3 regions of the Rhizobium sp. SRDI943 genome follow, and region 2 is predicted to be linked to each of the others. Evidence: predicted binding sites of a transcription regulator. Region 2 holds the regulator's gene; each other region holds the start of a gene.
What was found. Region 2 encodes LexA, which represses DNA repair genes until DNA is damaged. Its sites were predicted from a motif close to TGTTCNNNNTGTGTTCNG; they were not measured.
Positions count from the first base shown of each region.

Region 1: AC245Y_RS01250 (ATP-dependent helicase) is a predicted target of LexA. The motif match lies at 3,215-3,232, and genes of this name have one in related genera.
Region 3: AC245Y_RS00350 (DNA recombination protein RmuC) is a predicted target of LexA. The motif match lies at 3,947-3,964, and genes of this name have one in related genera.

Region 1 covers NZ_CM172787.1:250,606-256,311, reverse strand. The annotation lists gene murA (UDP-N-acetylglucosamine 1-carboxyvinyltransferase) at 1-777, opposite strand, end outside; gene AC245Y_RS01280 (hypothetical protein) at 885-1,079, opposite strand; tRNA gene AC245Y_RS01275 (tRNA-Thr) at 1,233-1,307, shown strand; gene AC245Y_RS01270 (DUF982 domain-containing protein) at 1,552-1,794, shown strand; gene AC245Y_RS01265 (hypothetical protein) at 2,048-2,311, opposite strand; gene AC245Y_RS01260 (BON domain-containing protein) at 2,469-2,729, opposite strand; gene AC245Y_RS01255 (hypothetical protein) at 2,906-3,172, shown strand; gene AC245Y_RS01250 (ATP-dependent helicase) at 3,280-5,337, shown strand; gene AC245Y_RS01245 (enoyl-CoA hydratase/isomerase family protein) at 5,349-5,706, opposite strand, start outside.
Region 2 covers NZ_CM172787.1:1,809,316-1,815,021, reverse strand. The annotation lists gene eno (phosphopyruvate hydratase) at 1-753, opposite strand, end outside; gene kdsA (3-deoxy-8-phosphooctulonate synthase) at 891-1,736, opposite strand; gene AC245Y_RS09550 (VOC family protein) at 1,733-2,629, opposite strand; gene lexA (transcriptional repressor LexA) at 2,828-3,547, shown strand; gene AC245Y_RS09540 (ComEC/Rec2 family competence protein) at 3,528-5,706, opposite strand, start outside.
Region 3 covers NZ_CM172787.1:64,874-70,579, forward strand. The annotation lists gene hpf (ribosome hibernation-promoting factor, HPF/YfiA family) at 101-676, shown strand; gene ptsN (PTS IIA-like nitrogen regulatory protein PtsN) at 747-1,211, shown strand; partial or broken gene AC245Y_RS00340 (methyl-accepting chemotaxis protein) at 1,272-1,520, opposite strand; gene AC245Y_RS00345 (ribokinase) at 1,711-2,610, opposite strand; gene AC245Y_RS00350 (DNA recombination protein RmuC) at 2,691-3,914, opposite strand; gene AC245Y_RS00355 (globin-coupled sensor protein) at 4,121-5,605, shown strand; gene def (peptide deformylase) at 5,703-5,706, shown strand, end outside.

The sequences.
Region 1 (5,706 bases), 1.6 Mb from region 2:
GCCACCGGCCATGGCGACCGCCATGGCGTAGGTGCCGGTCTCGATGCGATCCGGCAGGACGCGATGGCGGGCGCCGGAGAGCGAGGTGACGCCTTCGATGGTGATCGTCGCCGTACCCGCGCCCGATATCTTGGCGCCCATGGCGTTCAGGCAGTTGGCGAGGTCGACGACCTCAGGCTCGCGGGCGGCATTGCCGATGACAGTCGTGCCGCGGGCAAGCGTTGCCGCCATCATCATCACATGGGTGGCGCCGACGGAGACCTTCGGGAAAGTGTAGCGTGCGCCGATCAGGCCGCCGGCAGGCGCCTTGGCATTGATATAACCGGCATCGATCTCCATGGTGGCGCCGAGCGCCGTCAGGCCTTCGATGAAGAGATCGACGGGGCGCGTGCCGATGGCACAGCCGCCCGGCAGCGAAACGCGGCAATGGCCTTCGCGCGCCAGCAACGGGCCGATGACCCAGAAGGAGGCGCGCATCTTCGAGACCAGCTCATAGGATGCCGTGGTATCGACGATCGTGCGGCAGGTGAAATGGATCGTGCGCGAATAGGCGTCTTCCTGGCGCTCGCGGCGGCCGTTGACGGCGACGTCGACGCCGTGATTGCCGAGGATGCGCATCAGCAGCTCGACATCGGCCAAATGCGGCACGTTTTCGAGCGTCAGCGTATCGCTGGTCAGAAGCGAGGCGATCATCAGCGGCAGTGCGGCATTCTTGGCGCCGGAAATCGGAATGATGCCATTCAGCTCATTACCGCCGACGATTCTGATACGATCCATGTGCGCTTACGGGCCGAGCCCGCCTTTCCTGAAAGTTCTGCCTTGGAATAAGGAGTGAGGTGTTTAGGGGATTTCTCGACACGCTTCAATTCGCGTCGGACGGAACATTACGATTCGTCCATTTTTGCGGCGGGCAGCCCATTTGTTTCGTCGGCCTGGCCCGAACGGCGGGCGCGGACCTGCTGTTTGCGTCGCCCCAGATTTTCCCTGAGCTTTTCGGCGGCGCGCTCGCGGCGCAGTTTCGCCTGTGCCTCGATCGCCTGTTTGCGGCTCTGCTGGCCGGTTTCGGTCTTTTCGTTCATGCGACAGGATTAGCCGAATTCGCGCCAATCCAAAAGGCCCTTTGCCTCAATCCATACGAAGTTGGAATTTGCGGCTTGCGCTTGCCGCCAAGCTGTGGCAATAGCCCCCCGTTCTCGCGATTGAGCCACACGGCTCGCACGGGTCCTGGTCCTGCTGCCGTAGCTCAGTGGTAGAGCACACCCTTGGTAAGGGTGAGGTCGGTGGTTCAATCCCACTCGGCAGCACCAGTTTTTTTAAAGACAGTCAATCTCGACTCCCCACCCTTCCCGGCGAAAACACCTCATAAGTTGGCGTTTCTCATCAACTGCCGTCCATAGGCTTTCCTGTCATGGGTCGAGGCGAAACCATTCGTGGCGGCATCAGCGACGATCCGCCCATTGCTGACGGTGAAAATCTCGCTAGAGTATTAACTATCGCAAAGTCTCCCCGGAGGAACTGGGAGATGCTGTCGAAAATCGTGGAGGAGCGTCGATGGCAACTGAAAGATGGAACAGCCCGGTCAAGGTTGGTTTCGAAGGTGCGGATGCGCGAACGGTCAATGGGCCGTTCGATGCGCTGAAGTGCCTGGCGGATCTCTGGCCGAGTATGCGTGGGCTTCGTTATATCAAGGCCCGCAGCGCCTGCCGGGCGGCGCTCGATGGGCGCAAGAGCGTGGAAGAAGCAAGAGCCGAGTTCCTGGCGGCCGCCGAAGAGGCGAAGCTGAAGCTGCATTAGCACTTCGGCAAGGAATTTCAGGCGATTTTCGCCTTCTGGGCGCGCAAGCGTGCCGGAACGGGACAATGCTTTAATTTTGGGCTTTAATTTTGGTTTAACCCTGCAACAAGTGCGTGCCGGGTTTTGGTGCAAAGGGCGTTGCGCCCGATACAGGTGCATCAATAGAAGATGACCAGCCATCATGATGATGGTTAGAGGCTCGTACCCTCTGCGGAAACGCAGGCGAGCCTCGTCCGAGCAGGACCGCCTTTTTTCAGCAATCCGCGCCGCTCTCATTCTCGATCTCGACATAACCGACACCGATGATGGTGCCATCTGCCGCGCGGATGAAGGAGGGGAGATAGTGAGGCTCTACCGGCTGGCAGGCGACGGTCCCGGTATATTCGTTGAGGGCGATCTGGTCCTTCGGCAAAGCGGAATAATTCGTGCCGGTTTCCAGCGAGGCATGGGCGGAGCCGGCAAAGACACCGCAACCCACGATCAAGGTCGTTGCCCAGAGGCGAGGAAGCAACTGCATGAGAGTCTCCAGCGTTTAGGTCCGGCCTTTCAACACGCGAGAGAGCGTTTTGGTTCCCTTCATGCATCGCAAAGAGATGAGCGCGAGCCCGGCGCCGGACTTTTATTTGATGCATGTCGTTGTCCTAAAACCGCTGCACACTTTTAGGCGACATGCATTAGCGTCGCAGCAAGCGAGCACGCACATAGCCCCGGCCGACGACGCCCTCGGCGATCTCGATCGCCCGCTCGACATCGCCCCGCCGGCGCACGAAACCTTCCAGGATGACATAGGAGCCCGATATGCTGACGGTGATTTCGCCGGCTTCGAAATCGGCGGCCGCATGGAGGGCGCTTTCCACCGAGGCACGCGTTGCGGCATCGCTGTGGCCCTGCCGGCCGGGCTCGCCATGCCCCGTGAATGCTGGAAAGCCGAGCACCGTGAACGTTTCCTGATGTTGGTTGATGTCTGTTAACGCCGCTGCGACGCATTTCGTTGCGTCCCCCGGAAAAGAAGAGCCTGTTCGACAGCGATACTTGCGCGGTGGCATGGGCACCCCTTGGCGAAAGGCGCCGCGGCTTCCATATCTGGCTGCAGTCGAAAGGGATGATGACGATGAAAGCGCTTTTGCCTGCCTTGTTTGCCGGGGCAATGCTTGCCGGCTGCTCCTCGGCCGATACGCCGGCGCTGGAACCCATCCCCGGCAGCATTACCTATGGCGGCCAGCCGCGAACGAAGCTCAGCAAGTCGCCGGTCGGCAGCGCCGTCTACAACCAATTCTACAACGGGACGGGCCAGCGTGTGGAGGAAACCTATATCCTTCAGCCGGACCGCAGCCTGAGGCTGGTGCGGCGCGAGATCGGTCCGGATTTCCCCGACTGAGATGTTGCTCGCGCGCCAGATCGCTTGACAGGGACAGCAATCGCGAACATTCAAGGAACATCTAATCTTTCCCCAGTGATTCTGCGGGAGCCCGACCGGACGGCTGGATGTATCTCGAAAAGCTCAATCCGCAGCAGCGCATGGCCGTCGAGCACGGCACGCTCATCGACGGCAGCCATATTGCCGGGCCGCTGCTGGTCATTGCCGGCGCCGGCTCCGGAAAGACGAATACCTTGGCGCATCGGGTCGCCCATCTGATCGTCAAGGGCGCCGATCCCCGCCGCATCCTGCTGATGACCTTCTCGCGCCGGGCAGCCGCCGAGATGGCGCGACGCGTCGAGCGCATCTGCCGCGATGTGCTTGGTGCGAATGCCGGCGTCATGGCGGATGCGCTTTCCTGGTCCGGCACCTTCCACGGCATCGGCGCCCGGCTGCTGCGCGATTATGCGGAGCAGATCGGTCTCGATCCTGGGTTTACCATCCACGACCGCGAAGACAGCGCCGATCTGATGAACCTGATCCGGCACGACCTCGGCTTCTCGAAGACGGAAAGCCGTTTTCCGACCAAGGGCACCTGCCTTGCCATCTATTCCAGGGCGGTGAATTCGGAAACCGCGCTCGACCTCGTGCTGCGCGACGTCTTTCCCTGGTGCGCGACGTGGGAAAAACAGCTGCGCGAACTTTTCGCCTGTTATGTCGAGGCCAAGCAGAGCCAGAACGTGCTCGATTACGACGATCTGCTGCTCTACTGGGCGCAGATGGTCGGCGAAGCGATGATTGCCGAGGATATCGGCAGCCGCTTCGACCATGTGCTGGTCGACGAATATCAGGATACCAACCGGCTACAGGCCACGATCCTGCTTGCGCTGAAACCCCAAGGCCAGGGGCTGACCGTCGTCGGCGACGATGCGCAATCGATCTATTCCTTCCGCGCCGCGACGGTGCGCAATATCCTCGATTTTCCCGCCGCCTTCAGCCCGGCCGCCAATATCGTCACGCTCGACCGCAACTACCGCTCGACGCAGCCGATCCTCGCCGCCGCCAACGCCGTCATCGATCTCGCCTCGGAGCGCTTCACCAAGAACCTCTGGACCGAGCGGCAATCGTCCGAGCGGCCGCGCCTGGTCACGGTGCGCGACGAGGCCGAGCAGGCGCGCTACATCACCGACATGGTGCTCGATAACCGCGAGGAAGGCCTCACGCTCAAGCAGCAAGCCGTGCTCTTCCGCGCCTCGCATCACAGCGGGCCGCTGGAGGTCGAGCTGACCCGGCGCAACATCCCCTTCGTCAAATTCGGCGGGCTGAAGTTTCTCGACAGCGCGCATGTGAAGGACATGCTGGCCGCCCTTCGCTTCGCGCAGAACCCGCGCGACCGGGTGGCGGGCTTCCGGCTGATGCAGATCCTGCCGGGCGTCGGGCCGTCGACGGCGCAGAAGACGCTCGACCTGATGGCCGAGGATGCCAGCCCGATTACTGCTCTTGGCGCCATGCCGGCACCGCCGCGCTCCGGCGAGGACTGGACAATGTTCGTTGCGATGCTGCAGGAGCTGAAGACCGGCAAGGCCGGCTGGCCGGCGGAAATCGGCCTGGCGCGGCAATGGTACGCGCCGCATCTGGAACGGCTGCACGAGGATGCCGCGACGCGGCAGGCCGACCTGCTGCAGCTCGAGCAGATCGCTAGCGGTTATGCCTCGCGCGAGCGCTTTCTCACCGAGCTCACCCTCGATCCGCCGGATGCGACCAGCGACCAGGCGGGCGTGCCGCTTCTCGACGAAGACTATCTCATCCTGTCGACCATCCATTCCGCCAAGGGCCAGGAATGGACGAAGGTATTCATGCTGAACGTCGTCGACGGATGCATACCGAGCGATCTCGCCGTCGGCACCACCGCCGAAATCGAGGAGGAACGCCGGCTGCTCTATGTCGCCATGACGCGCGCCCGGGATGGTCTCGACCTCGTCGTTCCGCAACGCTTCTTCACCTATGGGCAGAACTCGCAGGGCGACCGGCACGTCTATGCCTCACGCAGCCGCTTCATTCCCGCGACCCTGCTGCAGTTCTTCGAGGCCTGCAGCTGGCCGCAGGGGAAATCGGAGGCCGCTCAAGCCCAAGCGCGGCAGGTGCGCATCGATGTCGGCGCCCGCATGCGCGGCATGTGGCGATAACCGGATAGAGTTCAGAGTGAAAGCGGCGGCTCGGCCGGTTTCAGGAAAAATTCGACCCTTGCTGACTCCACGGCATCGACTGACGCCGGCGACCATTTCGGATTGCGGTCCTTGTCGATGACGGCGGCGCGAATACCCTCGAAGAAATCGGGATTATCAAGCATCTGCAGGCAGGCGCCGAGTTCGCGGCCGAGGCATTCGGCAAGCGAGGCGCTGCGACGGCCGGCCCGCAGCAGCCGCAAAGCGAGCTTCAGGCTGGTCGGCGAACGCGTCAGCAGCACCCGGCGCGTCTCGGCGGCGAATTCGCCTTCCTCCTCGGCAAGCGCTGCCAGGATCTCCTCGACGCTGTCGAAACGGAATGCGCGATCA
Region 2 (5,706 bases):
GCCGTCCTTGAAGAATTCCGTCGAGGCGCAGTCGAGGCCGAGGCACATGTCGTCGCCCGGCTTGTAGCCGGCTTTCTCGATCGACTTCATGATGAAGTCGAGAGCTTCCGGCGCGCTCTTCAGGCCCGGTGCGAAACCGCCTTCATCGCCGACATTGGTGTTGTGGCCCTGTGCGGCAAGTTCCTTGCGCAGCGTATGGAAGACTTCCGAACCCATGCGCACGGCTTCGGCGATCGAATCGGCGCCGACCGGCAGGATCATGAATTCCTGGAAATCGATCGGGTTGTCGGCATGGGCACCACCATTGATGATGTTCATCATCGGCACTGGCAGCAGGCTGGCGGAAGCACCGCCGACATAACGGTAGAGCGGCAGGCCGGACGCCTGGGCGGCAGCCTTGGCGACGGCGAGCGACACGCCAAGGATGGCGTTGGCACCGAGGCGCGACTTGTTCGGCGTGCCGTCCAGCTCGATCATGATGTTGTCGATCTGGATCTGGTTTTCGGCATCGATGCCGCCGATCGCGTCGAAGATCTCGGTGTTGGCGGCTTCGACCGCCTTTTCGACGCCCTTGCCGAGATAGCGCTTGCCGCCGTCACGCAGTTCGACCGCCTCATGCGCGCCCGTCGAGGCGCCCGAGGGAACGGCCGCGCGGCCCATGCTGCCATCTTCGAGATAGACATCGACTTCGACGGTGGGGTTGCCACGGCTATCGAGAATCTCGCGGGCGATGATATCGGTGATTGCAGTCATGGGTTCTTCCTGCTCGGTGGGTGATAAATGGTTCGAAACCTGTCTTAGTCGAAGGCGTGCAAATTACAATGCTGCAATAGCCGTCGGACCAGCGTTCGGATGTGGCCTATAGCACGATCATGTCAGACTGTTGAACGTCAAGCCTTGGCGACCGCATCGAAGGCGAGCAGCTTTTCGAGAAGCCGCGGCATGTCCTTGAGATAGACCATGTTCGGGCCGTCGGAAGGGGCATTGTCGGGGTCCTGATGGGTTTCGACGAAGACGCCGGCAATGCCGGCAGCCACCGCTGCGCGCGCCAGTGTTTCCACGAATTCCCGCTGACCGCCGGAGGATTCGCCCTGCCCGCCCGGCTGCGCCACGGAATGGGTCGCATCGAAGATAACGGGCGCACCCATCGCCGCCATGATTGGCAGCGAGCGCATGTCGGAGACCAGCGTATTGTAGCCGAATGAGGCGCCGCGCTCGCACAGCAGCACGTTCGGATTGCCGCTGGCATTGAGCTTCTTAAGGACGTTCTTCATATCCCAGGGAGCGAGGAACTGGCCCTTCTTGACATTGACGACGCGGCCGGTCTTGGCGGCGGCGATGAGAAGGTCGGTCTGGCGGCAGAGGAAGGCCGGGATCTGCAGGACGTCGACGATCTTTGCCACCTCCGCGCATTGCTCGGCGGTATGAACGTCGGTCAGGACGGGAAAACCGAATTCCTTCTTGAGGTCGGCAAAGACCTCCATGCCCTTCTCGATCCCGATACCGCGTTCGGCCGACAGCGAGGTCCGGTTCGCCTTGTCGAAGGAGCTCTTGTAGACGAGGCCGATGCCGAGCTTTCCGCAAAGCTCCTTCAGCGTGCCGGCAACCATGAAGGCGTGGTCGCGGCTCTCCATCTGGCAGGGACCGGCAATCAGCGACAGGCGGCCGGTATTGGAAAAGGTGACCTGGCCTTGGCCTTCGCCGACCCTGACTTCGGAATTCGTATCAGTGCTCATCGTGTTTCCTCGAAGGCGAAGAGCGTGCCCTGCCCGGGCGCGGGCTTCACCAGAATGCGATTGTTCTTGCGCGTGTATGTCACCCCGTTAGCAGCCAAATGCGCTTCTGTCACGGCAAGATCGGCGACAGCGAAGAGGATTGCCCGGCCGCGCAGGCCGCGATCTGCGGATGAGTCGGCGATGTCGAAATAGGCCTCCAGCCCTTCCCGCGTCATCAGGCTGATTTTCGCATTCGATGCCGCGATATTGGCGCCGAAACCGGTTTTCTCGACTGCCGATTGCGCCACGGCAAGGCTGACGAAGGCTGCGAAGGCGGCAGCATCAGGCGCGCAAAGCGCTATCTCGACTATGCCGGTCACGCCATTGGCATGCGTCTCCAGCGCGGCGCGCTCGGCCGGTAGCGGATTGACGCGCTCGACGGTGAAAAGCAGGAGATCCGGCGCGCGCAGGTCGGCGGCGAAAGCCAGCTTGAAGCCGGCAATCGTCTCGGAACCGTCCGGCATCGTCATCGGCCGGGTGAACTGCAGCATCTCGCCGGCGCTCGATCCGTTGCCGACGAAATTCTGATGATCGATGCCGGCATCCTTGCTGCCGAAAGCCAGCCCCGAAAGCCCCTCCTCGCCACAGCGGAAACGGACGGCCTGGTTGCGGGCAGTGAAGACATTGCCTTGGCGCGCCGATGCCTCGCTCTCCTCGACGCTCGCAATCCCGAGTGGCTCCAGATAGGTCTTGTCGGCAAAAAAGACGCAGGCGTTTTCCGTTCCGAAGGGATGGCGCGCATCGGCGGCAACGGTGAAGCCGAGCTTGCCGAGCCTCTCGCGCGCCAGATCGATATTGACGACCGGCAGCACGACATGATCCAGCGGGTGCGGTTTGGCGGAATGCTCGTTCATCATATCCCTCCTGGAAACGGCAAGAGATGTGCGACGGCGCGCCCCTCAATACAAGAGATGTGTCCCAATCCGGCGAATGAAAATAAAAATCTCAACGAGTTGGCGCCAAGTTTTACGGAAATTTAGCTACTTGCGGAACACATATGGAACATATAGTGTCTGTTCTGGATTTGTTTCAATCACGAGGTCACAACGTCGATGCTCACGCGCAAACAACAGGAGCTTCTCCTTTTCATTCACGAGCGCATGAAAGAATCCGGCGTTCCACCGTCTTTCGACGAAATGAAGGATGCTCTGGACCTCGCCTCGAAGTCCGGGATTCATCGCTTGATTACAGCGCTAGAGGAGCGAGGCTTCATTCGCCGCCTACCGAACCGCGCCCGCGCGCTCGAGGTCATCAAGCTTCCGGAGGCCTACAGCCCCAGCATCCAGCCGCGGCGCGGCTTTTCGCCGAGCGTCATCGAAGGCAGCCTGGGCAAACCTCAGCCGGTCGCCGCCCCTGCTCCCGCAAAACCCGTCGCCGACAACGGCAACTCGGTTTCCGTGCCGGTCATGGGCAGAATCGCCGCCGGTGTGCCGATTTCGGCGATCCAGAACAACACCCACGACATCGCCGTTCCGGCCGACATGCTCGGCTCCGGTGAACATTATGCGCTCGAGGTCAAGGGCGATTCGATGATCGACGCCGGCATCTTCGACGGCGACACCGTGATCATCCGCAATGGCAGCACCGCAAGTCCTGGCGACATTGTTGTTGCACTCGTCGATGACGAAGAAGCGACACTCAAGCGCTTCCGCCGCAAGGGCGCCTCGATCGCACTGGAAGCGGCCAACCCGGCTTACGAGACCCGGATTTTCGGACCAGACCGTGTTAAGGTGCAGGGCAAACTCGTCGGCCTCATTCGCCGCTATCACTGACATCGGTTAGGCCGGATTCGGTAAAGCTGTTGCTGCGCCAGTCAAAGGCGCGATGGCGCATCCATGGTCGCGACAATGCGTCAAATGCGGTTGCCACCTCCAGGCCGGCGTCCGCGAAGCGCAACTCGATGGATCCGGTCCTGCGCAGCGTCTCGCCGGTGAAGAGCGTCGCACCTGAGCGGCAGCTGTTGAAACGCAGGCGGACCGACGTCACGATGATATCGGCCGCGTCGCATGCCGGGCCGAGATAGGCGGCATTGTCGATGACAGCAACCACACGACCATTGCCAAGCCTTGATGCGCACCAGGCCCTCTTGACGCAGGAAAAGCGGTTTGCTTCACCGGCCGCTGCGGCCGCCCGCATCGCTGTCCTCGCTTCGTTCTGCTGATCGCGGGAAAGCTTGACGCGGCGGTCTTCTCCTACCTGCGGGATAGCAGGACCATCCAGCATCTTCGGCGGATCATGTCTCGGCAGGACCAGGGCTCTCTGCCACTGGTCGAAGATGAAATCCGGTGGTCTTTCACGGTTGGAAGCCATTGCTGCCGCTTCGACCACCGCGACGAGACTGCCATCCTCCGAAATCACCAGATCCGGCGGCCGGGGAACCGGTAGAAGCAACAGGATGAGCGTTGCGACCGCGATGATTGATGTGCCGATATGGCGCAGCCGGGTGCGGAGCAGCGTCAGCAGCAGAAAGCCTGCCACGGCGACCGCGAAATACCAGGCGGGCAAGCGGCCGACGTCGATATTGCCATCCCAGCCGGACACCGTCTTTGCGACCGCGATCACCAGATCGAGGCCGAATCCGACGACCTTCCAGGGCAAAACATCCAGACCGAAAGGCATGAGCAGCATCGCCAGCAAGCCGGCCGGCATGACGATGAAGGAGATGATCGGCATCGTCGCGAGGTTTGCCGGCAGGCCGTAGGCGGTCAGGCGATGAAAATGCTCGATCGAAAACAGCGCGGTGGAAAGACCGCCGATCAGCGAAGTCAGGAAGACGCCGCCGAAGAAACCGGCAACCGTAACGACGGGCCTGATGATAGGTAGCTTCAGAAAGGCGTTTTCGCGGACGCGCCGGTCCTTCCACAACTGATAGCCCGAGACCAGCGCTAATGTCGCGGCAAAGGACATCTGGAAGCTCGGACCTAAGACCTCGGACGGTGAAATGAGGATGATGACGAGGGCGGAAAGCGCGACATTGCGCAGGCTGATCGACGGCCGGTCGAAGAAGACGGCAATCAACATGATGGCCATCATGATGAAAGCGCGCTCGGCAGAGACCGCAAAGCCCGAAATCAGGAAATAGGCAGTAACGGCGATGAGCGCGCCGGCGGCAGCGATCTTCTTCGTCGGGTAGGCCTCAGCGATACCGGGAAAGATGCTGAGCAGCATCCGAAAGCCGACGAAGAAGATGCCGGCCGACAGCGCCATGTTGAGACCGGAGATGGCGATGATATGAGCCAGACCGGACTGGCGTAGTGCCTCCGTCGTCGCATCCGAGATGGCGCGCCGCTCGTCCGTCACCAGTGCGGCGGCAAAAGCGCCGGTATCGCCGGGCAGGATCGACCTTATCCGGTCGCCAATGCCGCTGCGCAGCCGGTAGAGCCCTTCGAGCAGCGCTTCCACCGCCGATCTTGCAGCCTGCGGACCTGCCTGCGCATCGTCCTTCGTCGGTGCACCGTAGAAGAAGCCGTTGGCGCCGATGCCGTCGAAATAGGCACTGAAGGAGAAGTCGTTGAGCTCGGGAAGTGCTGGGCCCGCCGGCGGCGTCAGCCGCGCCCTGCCGGTGATGATATCGCCGATCTCGAAGGCTGCGTCCGCACCGCGGGCGATGGCGGTGATGCGTTCCGGCGGCCGCTTGACCTGAGGCGCTTCAGTGCCGGTGACGGTAAGAATGTAGCGCCACCGGCCGCGACCATCGCCTTCGCGCCGCTCGACGCGGCCGGTCACCGTCGTCGTCACTGATGAATCGAGGATCACGGTCGAAGCCCGCCAGCTCTCGAACTGCGCCGAGACTATGCCGCAAGCCACGAGCGAAAGCGCCAGCAGCGCTGCCCGCAATGCCGCCCGGTTGCGGCTGGCGATGAGAACTGCGACGGTCAGCACCAACAGGCAGAGCAGCGATGCAGTGAGCGGAAAATCCGATGCCGCGAGA
Region 3 (5,706 bases), 1.7 Mb from region 2:
GGCCTAAGCCGATCTTGCTTGAGATTGTGCGAAGTGCTTGGATGAACCTGAGGCTTGGCGTAAACTGATACCCGCAAACGACCATAAGAAGGGAAACTCCATGAGTGTGCGTGTATCCGGGAAACATATGGAAATTGGTGAATCTTTCCGTCAAAGGATCGAGGACCAAATTGGTATGGCCATCACGAAATACTTCGACGGGGGATATTCCGGCCAGGTGACCGTGGAAAAGGCGAGTTCTCGTTACTCGGCGGATTGCAAGCTTCATCTCGACAGCGGGGTGGTGCTGCATGCGGCCGGCGAGGCGACCGACCCGCAATTGGCTTTCGACGCCGCCTCCCAGCGGATCGAAAAACGGCTGCGGCGTTACAAGCGCAAGCTGAAGGACCATCACGCCGGAAACCATCTGAATGGTTTTGCAGAGGTCTCCTACACGGTTATGGATTCCGTTCCTGATCACGATGATGAAATCGCTGACGATTTCGCTCCGGCGATCGTCGCTGAAAGCACGAAGCAGCTGAAGACCATGTCGGTCGCCACCGCAGTGATGGCGCTCGACATGACCGACGAGCCGCTTCTCCTGTTCCGCAGCCCCGGCAAGGAACATCTGAACATCGTTTACCGTCGGCACGACGGAAATATTGGCTGGATCGATTCAGCCAGTATCAAAGGCTGAGATCAGGGTGGTGAGCGGCGGTATTGCCGCCGCTCCTTGCATTTGATCCCGGCGACAGAAGGAAAAAGAAATGGCATTGGCAGATTTGCTCCATCAGGATGCGATCATTCCCGCCCTCAGAGTAAATTCCAAGAAACAGTTGCTTCAGGAATTGGCTGCAAGAGCCTCCAGGATCACCGGGCTTTCCGAACGGGAGATTTTCGACGTCATCCTGCAGCGCGAACGCCTGGGCTCGACCGGAGTCGGCAACGGCATAGCCATTCCCCACGGCAAGCTGGGAAACATCCATTCGATCGTCGGCATCTTCGCCCGGCTGGAGCAGCCGGTCGATTTCGAGGCGCTGGACGACCAGCCTGTTGATCTCGTGTTCCTGCTGCTTGCGCCGGAGGGCGCGGGCGCCGATCATCTCAAGGCTCTGTCGCGTATCGCCCGCGTGCTACGCGATCACGATCTGGTCGCCAAGCTGCGCGCCACCGATTCCGCCTCGGCGATCTACGCCTTCCTCAACGAAGAGCAGACGTCGAACGCTGCCTGAGCGGCATTAATTCCTTCCCGAAATGCAAAAAGGCGCCTGATCTCCCAGGCGCCTTCTGCATTATGAGGGGCGGAAAGATCGAGGCGAAGGGGCTGAAGTCGCCGGTGCCCGCATCTTTCGGGCGACAGAGGCGAGGACTACGGCGTTGCCCGAACCCGAGACGCTGAAACGCGTGGCCAGCGCCTTCAGCGTTTGTGCCTCGTCGTTGAGTGCGACGCTCGCAGCGGTCGCTTCCTCCACCATCGCCGCATTCTGCTGTGCCCCCTGGCCCATCTGCATCATGGCCTGGTTGATTTTCTTCAAGCCAACGACGATGAAGAGCCTGAGCGGAACTTGTTGAGCAAACTCGGTGCTGGAAGTCCACTCATCGACCCTTCGGGCCACCGTCTCCCCGCTGGGGAGAAGGGGGAATCGAGACGTTGCCGCAAATCTCTTCTCCCCTCGAGAAGACGGTGCCGGCAGGCGTATGAGGGGGCTGCCGCCGTCTATCCTTCAAGATTTATATCCTGTCTGCGACTTCCTCGCTCAAGGGGATCGACGGTTGCGCTCCGGCCTTGAGGCAGGCGAGCGAACCGGCGACTGCCGCACGGCGCAACGCCGAGACAAAATCGAGGCCGTCGTCGAGGCTGGCGGCGAAATAGCCGCAGAAAGTGTCTCCCGCACCGACCGTATCGACAGGTTGGATTTTGAGACCCTGCGCCCTCGAAATCGACCCGTCGCGAATGGCGATGACACCGTCGGCGCCGAGCGTCACGATCAGCGTCTGCCCCGTCTCCGCATGCAGACGCACAAGGGCTGCCTCCCGCGCTTGGGCGTCCATGCCCTCTTGTCCGGCGAGCCGCTCGAACTCGGTCTCGTTGGCAATGACGATATCGGCGAGCCGGCCGAGACGCGGGGCATCGGGGATCAGCGGCGCAAGGTTGAGGATGCTGGTGACGCCCTTGGCGCGGGCGGCCGACAGCGCGCCTTCGACGGCAGCAGCCGGCACTTCGAGCTGCAGCATCAGGACATCGCCTTCGTCCATGCGGCCGATCGCGGTCTCGGCATCGGCAGGCGTGACCTGGCCATTGGCGCCGGGAACGACGGCGATCATGTTTTCTCCGTCGCCGCCGACGAGGATCAGCGCCGTGCCTGTTGGACCGTCGACATGTTTGATCAGAGAAAGGTCGGTGCCTGCATCATCGAGCAGGGCCAGCGCTTCCGCAGCAAAAGCATCCTTGCCGACGGCGCCGGCCATATGCACGTACCGGCCGGCGCGGCGCGCTGCCAGCGCCTGGTTGGCGCCCTTGCCGCCGGCGGCCGTGGCAAAGCCGTTGCCGGCCACCGTCTCGCCGGGCTTCGGCAGGCGCTCGGTCGTGGCGATGAGATCCATGTTGATGGACCCGAAAACTGTGATCATGAATGTGTCCCGTCTTCTGGAGCATGCTGACGACATCATGCTCCTACTGTTTCATGCGGGCGCGACACTGCCCGAAGCGGTCACTCCTCGTCAACCACCCGCAGCTTCAGAAGACCAGTGCGGCTCTCCACCGATTTGGCTGCGGCTTCGCTGTCGCGGGCAGGCTTGGCATCGCCGCCGGCCTCGAATTCCAGCGCTTCGATCCTGGCGCCGCGCCTGGTGAGCTTGTCGGCTGATGTGACCACCATGTCGATATCCTTCTGCGCCATGGCGAAATGGCCCTGCAGCTTGCGCACCCGCTCGTCGAGGCGGCTGAGATCGTCCATCAGGATCGCCACTTCGCCCTGGATCAGATGCGCCTGCGCCCGCATGCGCTGATCCTTGAGCACGGCCTGGATGACCTGGATCGACAGCATCAGCAGCGACGGTGAGACGATGACGATGCGCGCACGGTGCGCCTTCTGCACCACCGGCTCGAAGTGCTCATGGATCTCGGCGAAGATCGATTCGGACGGCACGAAGAGAAAGGCCGTATCCTGGGTTTCCCCCTGGATCAGATATTTCTCGGAAATATCCCTTATATGGACCTCCATGTCGCGGCGGAATTGCTGGCCGGCGATCTTGCCGGCCTCGGGGCTGCCGGCGTCTCGGATTGCGTTCCAGGCTTCGAGCGGAAATTTTGCGTCGATCACCAGCGGCGGCGCGCCGTTCGGCATGCGGATCGTGCAGTCCGGCCGCGAACCGTTGGACAGCGTCTGCTGGAAGGCGTAGGCGCCCATCGGCAGACCGTCGGCGACGATCGTTTCCATTCTCGACTGGCCGAAGGCGCCGCGCGTCTGCTTGTTGGACAGAATGGCCTGCAGCCCGACGACATCCTTGGCGAGCGTCTGGATATTGTTCTGCGCGGCATCGATGACCGCCAGCCGCTCCTGCAGCCGCTGCAGGTTCTCATGCGTCGATTTGGTCTGCTCGGTGATCGTCGAGCTGACTCGCTGCGACATGCCGTCGAGGCGTTGGCTGATCGTATGGTTGAGTTCGCTCTGCCGCGCGCCGAAGACCTCGGTCATCGCCGCGATGCGGCCCTGCATCTCTGCCTGAATCTTCAAAAGCTCGCCCATGCGCGCTTCGTTTTCCTCAGCGCGAAAGTTCGCTTCCTCCGCCTGCTCGCGGCGAAGGCCGGCGCCGCGCAGCAGAAGCACGATCACCAGCAGGACGAGGACGGCGAGACCCCCGCCGACAAGCGCCAGCATGGCCGGGCTGATCGAGGCAAGGGAAAGGGCGAGCGATTCGGAATGGACGGTCATGCCGCAAGCATAACAGAAGAAGCGGCGATTTATAGATCAAAACGTGAACAGAGCGGACGATCCTCAATATCTTCGCAAGCCGTTGCTCTTCCGCGTCCACCGAAAAGAAATGTCGCCGCGGCTTAACGATTGCTCAACCATATTGGCCAAAACCTGCGGCGCTGAAATCCCCTCCCGCGCGCGTCGCGCCAAGTACAGAGATCCCCATGACCGCCCAGCAGACCGACAATGCCCTCAGGCAGCGCCTCGATTTCATCGAACTGGATGAAGCGGCGCGCAAGTCGATGCGGGATCTGCGCCCTGTCATATCAGAGCTGATCGGCGGCGCCCTCGATAAATTCTACGCCAAGATCGCCAAGACCCCCGCTGTCGCCGACAAGTCCCAACTGGGCCATGCCAGGAAGCGTCAGCAGGATCATTGGGTCAATCTTACTGGCGGCACGTTCGACGAGAGCTATGTCGACGGCGTGACCGCCGTCGGCCGCATGCATGAGCGCATGGGGCTGGAACCGCGCTGGTCTATCGGCGGTTACGCCATCGTCATGTCCGAACTCGTCAAGGGCATCATGGAAAAGCAGTGGCCTTCGATCTTCGCGCGCCAGCAAGGCAAGCTGTTGGCCGAGAAGCTATCGGCGGTCGTCAAATCGGGCATGCTCGACATGGATTATTCCATCTCGGTCTATCTCGAGACGCTGGAAGCCAAGCGCCGCGCCTTGGAAGAGCAGCGCGCTGAGGCCCAATCCGACCAGGCGATCGCGCTGGAGCAGCTGCGCCGCGGTCTAGAAGCGCTGTCGAACGGCGATCTCGAAGCCACTTTACCGTCCGATCTGCCGGGCAATTTCCGGCAGATGGCCGAGGACTATAATCGCGCCGTCAGCGCCCTTCGCCAATCCTTCGCCTCCGTGCGCGAGACCTCCGGCCATATCAAGACCGGCGCCGACGTCATCTCCAACGCGACCAACGATCTGGCGCTGCGCACCGCCCAGCAGGCGGCAGGCGTCGAGGAGAGCTCGGCTGCGCTGCAGCAGCTGTCCGTCAGCGTCGGCCAGACGGCCGCCAATGCCGAGAAGGCGTCGGATGCCGTGCGCGAGACACAGCAGAAGGCGAAGAACTCCGGCGAACTCGTCACCAGCGCCGTCTCGGCGATGGCCGGCATCGAGAAATCCTCGACCGGGATCTCCAAGATCATCGGCGTCATCGATGAGATCGCCTTCCAGACCAATCTGCTGGCGCTAAACGCCGGTGTCGAGGCGGCCCGTGCCGGCGATGCCGGCAAGGGTTTTGCCGTCGTCGCCCAGGAAGTTCGCCAGCTCGCCCAGCGTACCGTGGAAGCAGCCAAGGAGATCAAGAACCTGATCTCGCAGAGCTCGACCCAGGTCAATCAGGGTGTCGGCATCGTTTCCAGCACCGGCGAGGCGCTGAACGACATGATCAGCCGCATCGACATCATCAACCGTTTCGTCGCCGATATCGCCGCCGCCGCCCGTGATCAGGCGACCGGCGTCAACGAGGTCAGCCTCGCCGTCCGCAACATGGGTGCGATCACCCAGCAGAATTCGGACATGGTCGAGCACTCTTCGGCGGAAACCCGCCGCCTGAAGGACGAGGTGGAGACCCTGATCGAGCTGCTGCGGCGCTTCCGCGCCCGGCCGGAGGGCCGTTCCGCGGGTGCTGCCCGCCGGGCGGCCTGAGGCGAATATGGCGAAATTCCAGGCGAGGATGCAAAAAAGCGTATTCCCCGCCTGCCGGATAATTCCATAGTCGGAAAAGATGGGTTATGGGAACGCCATGA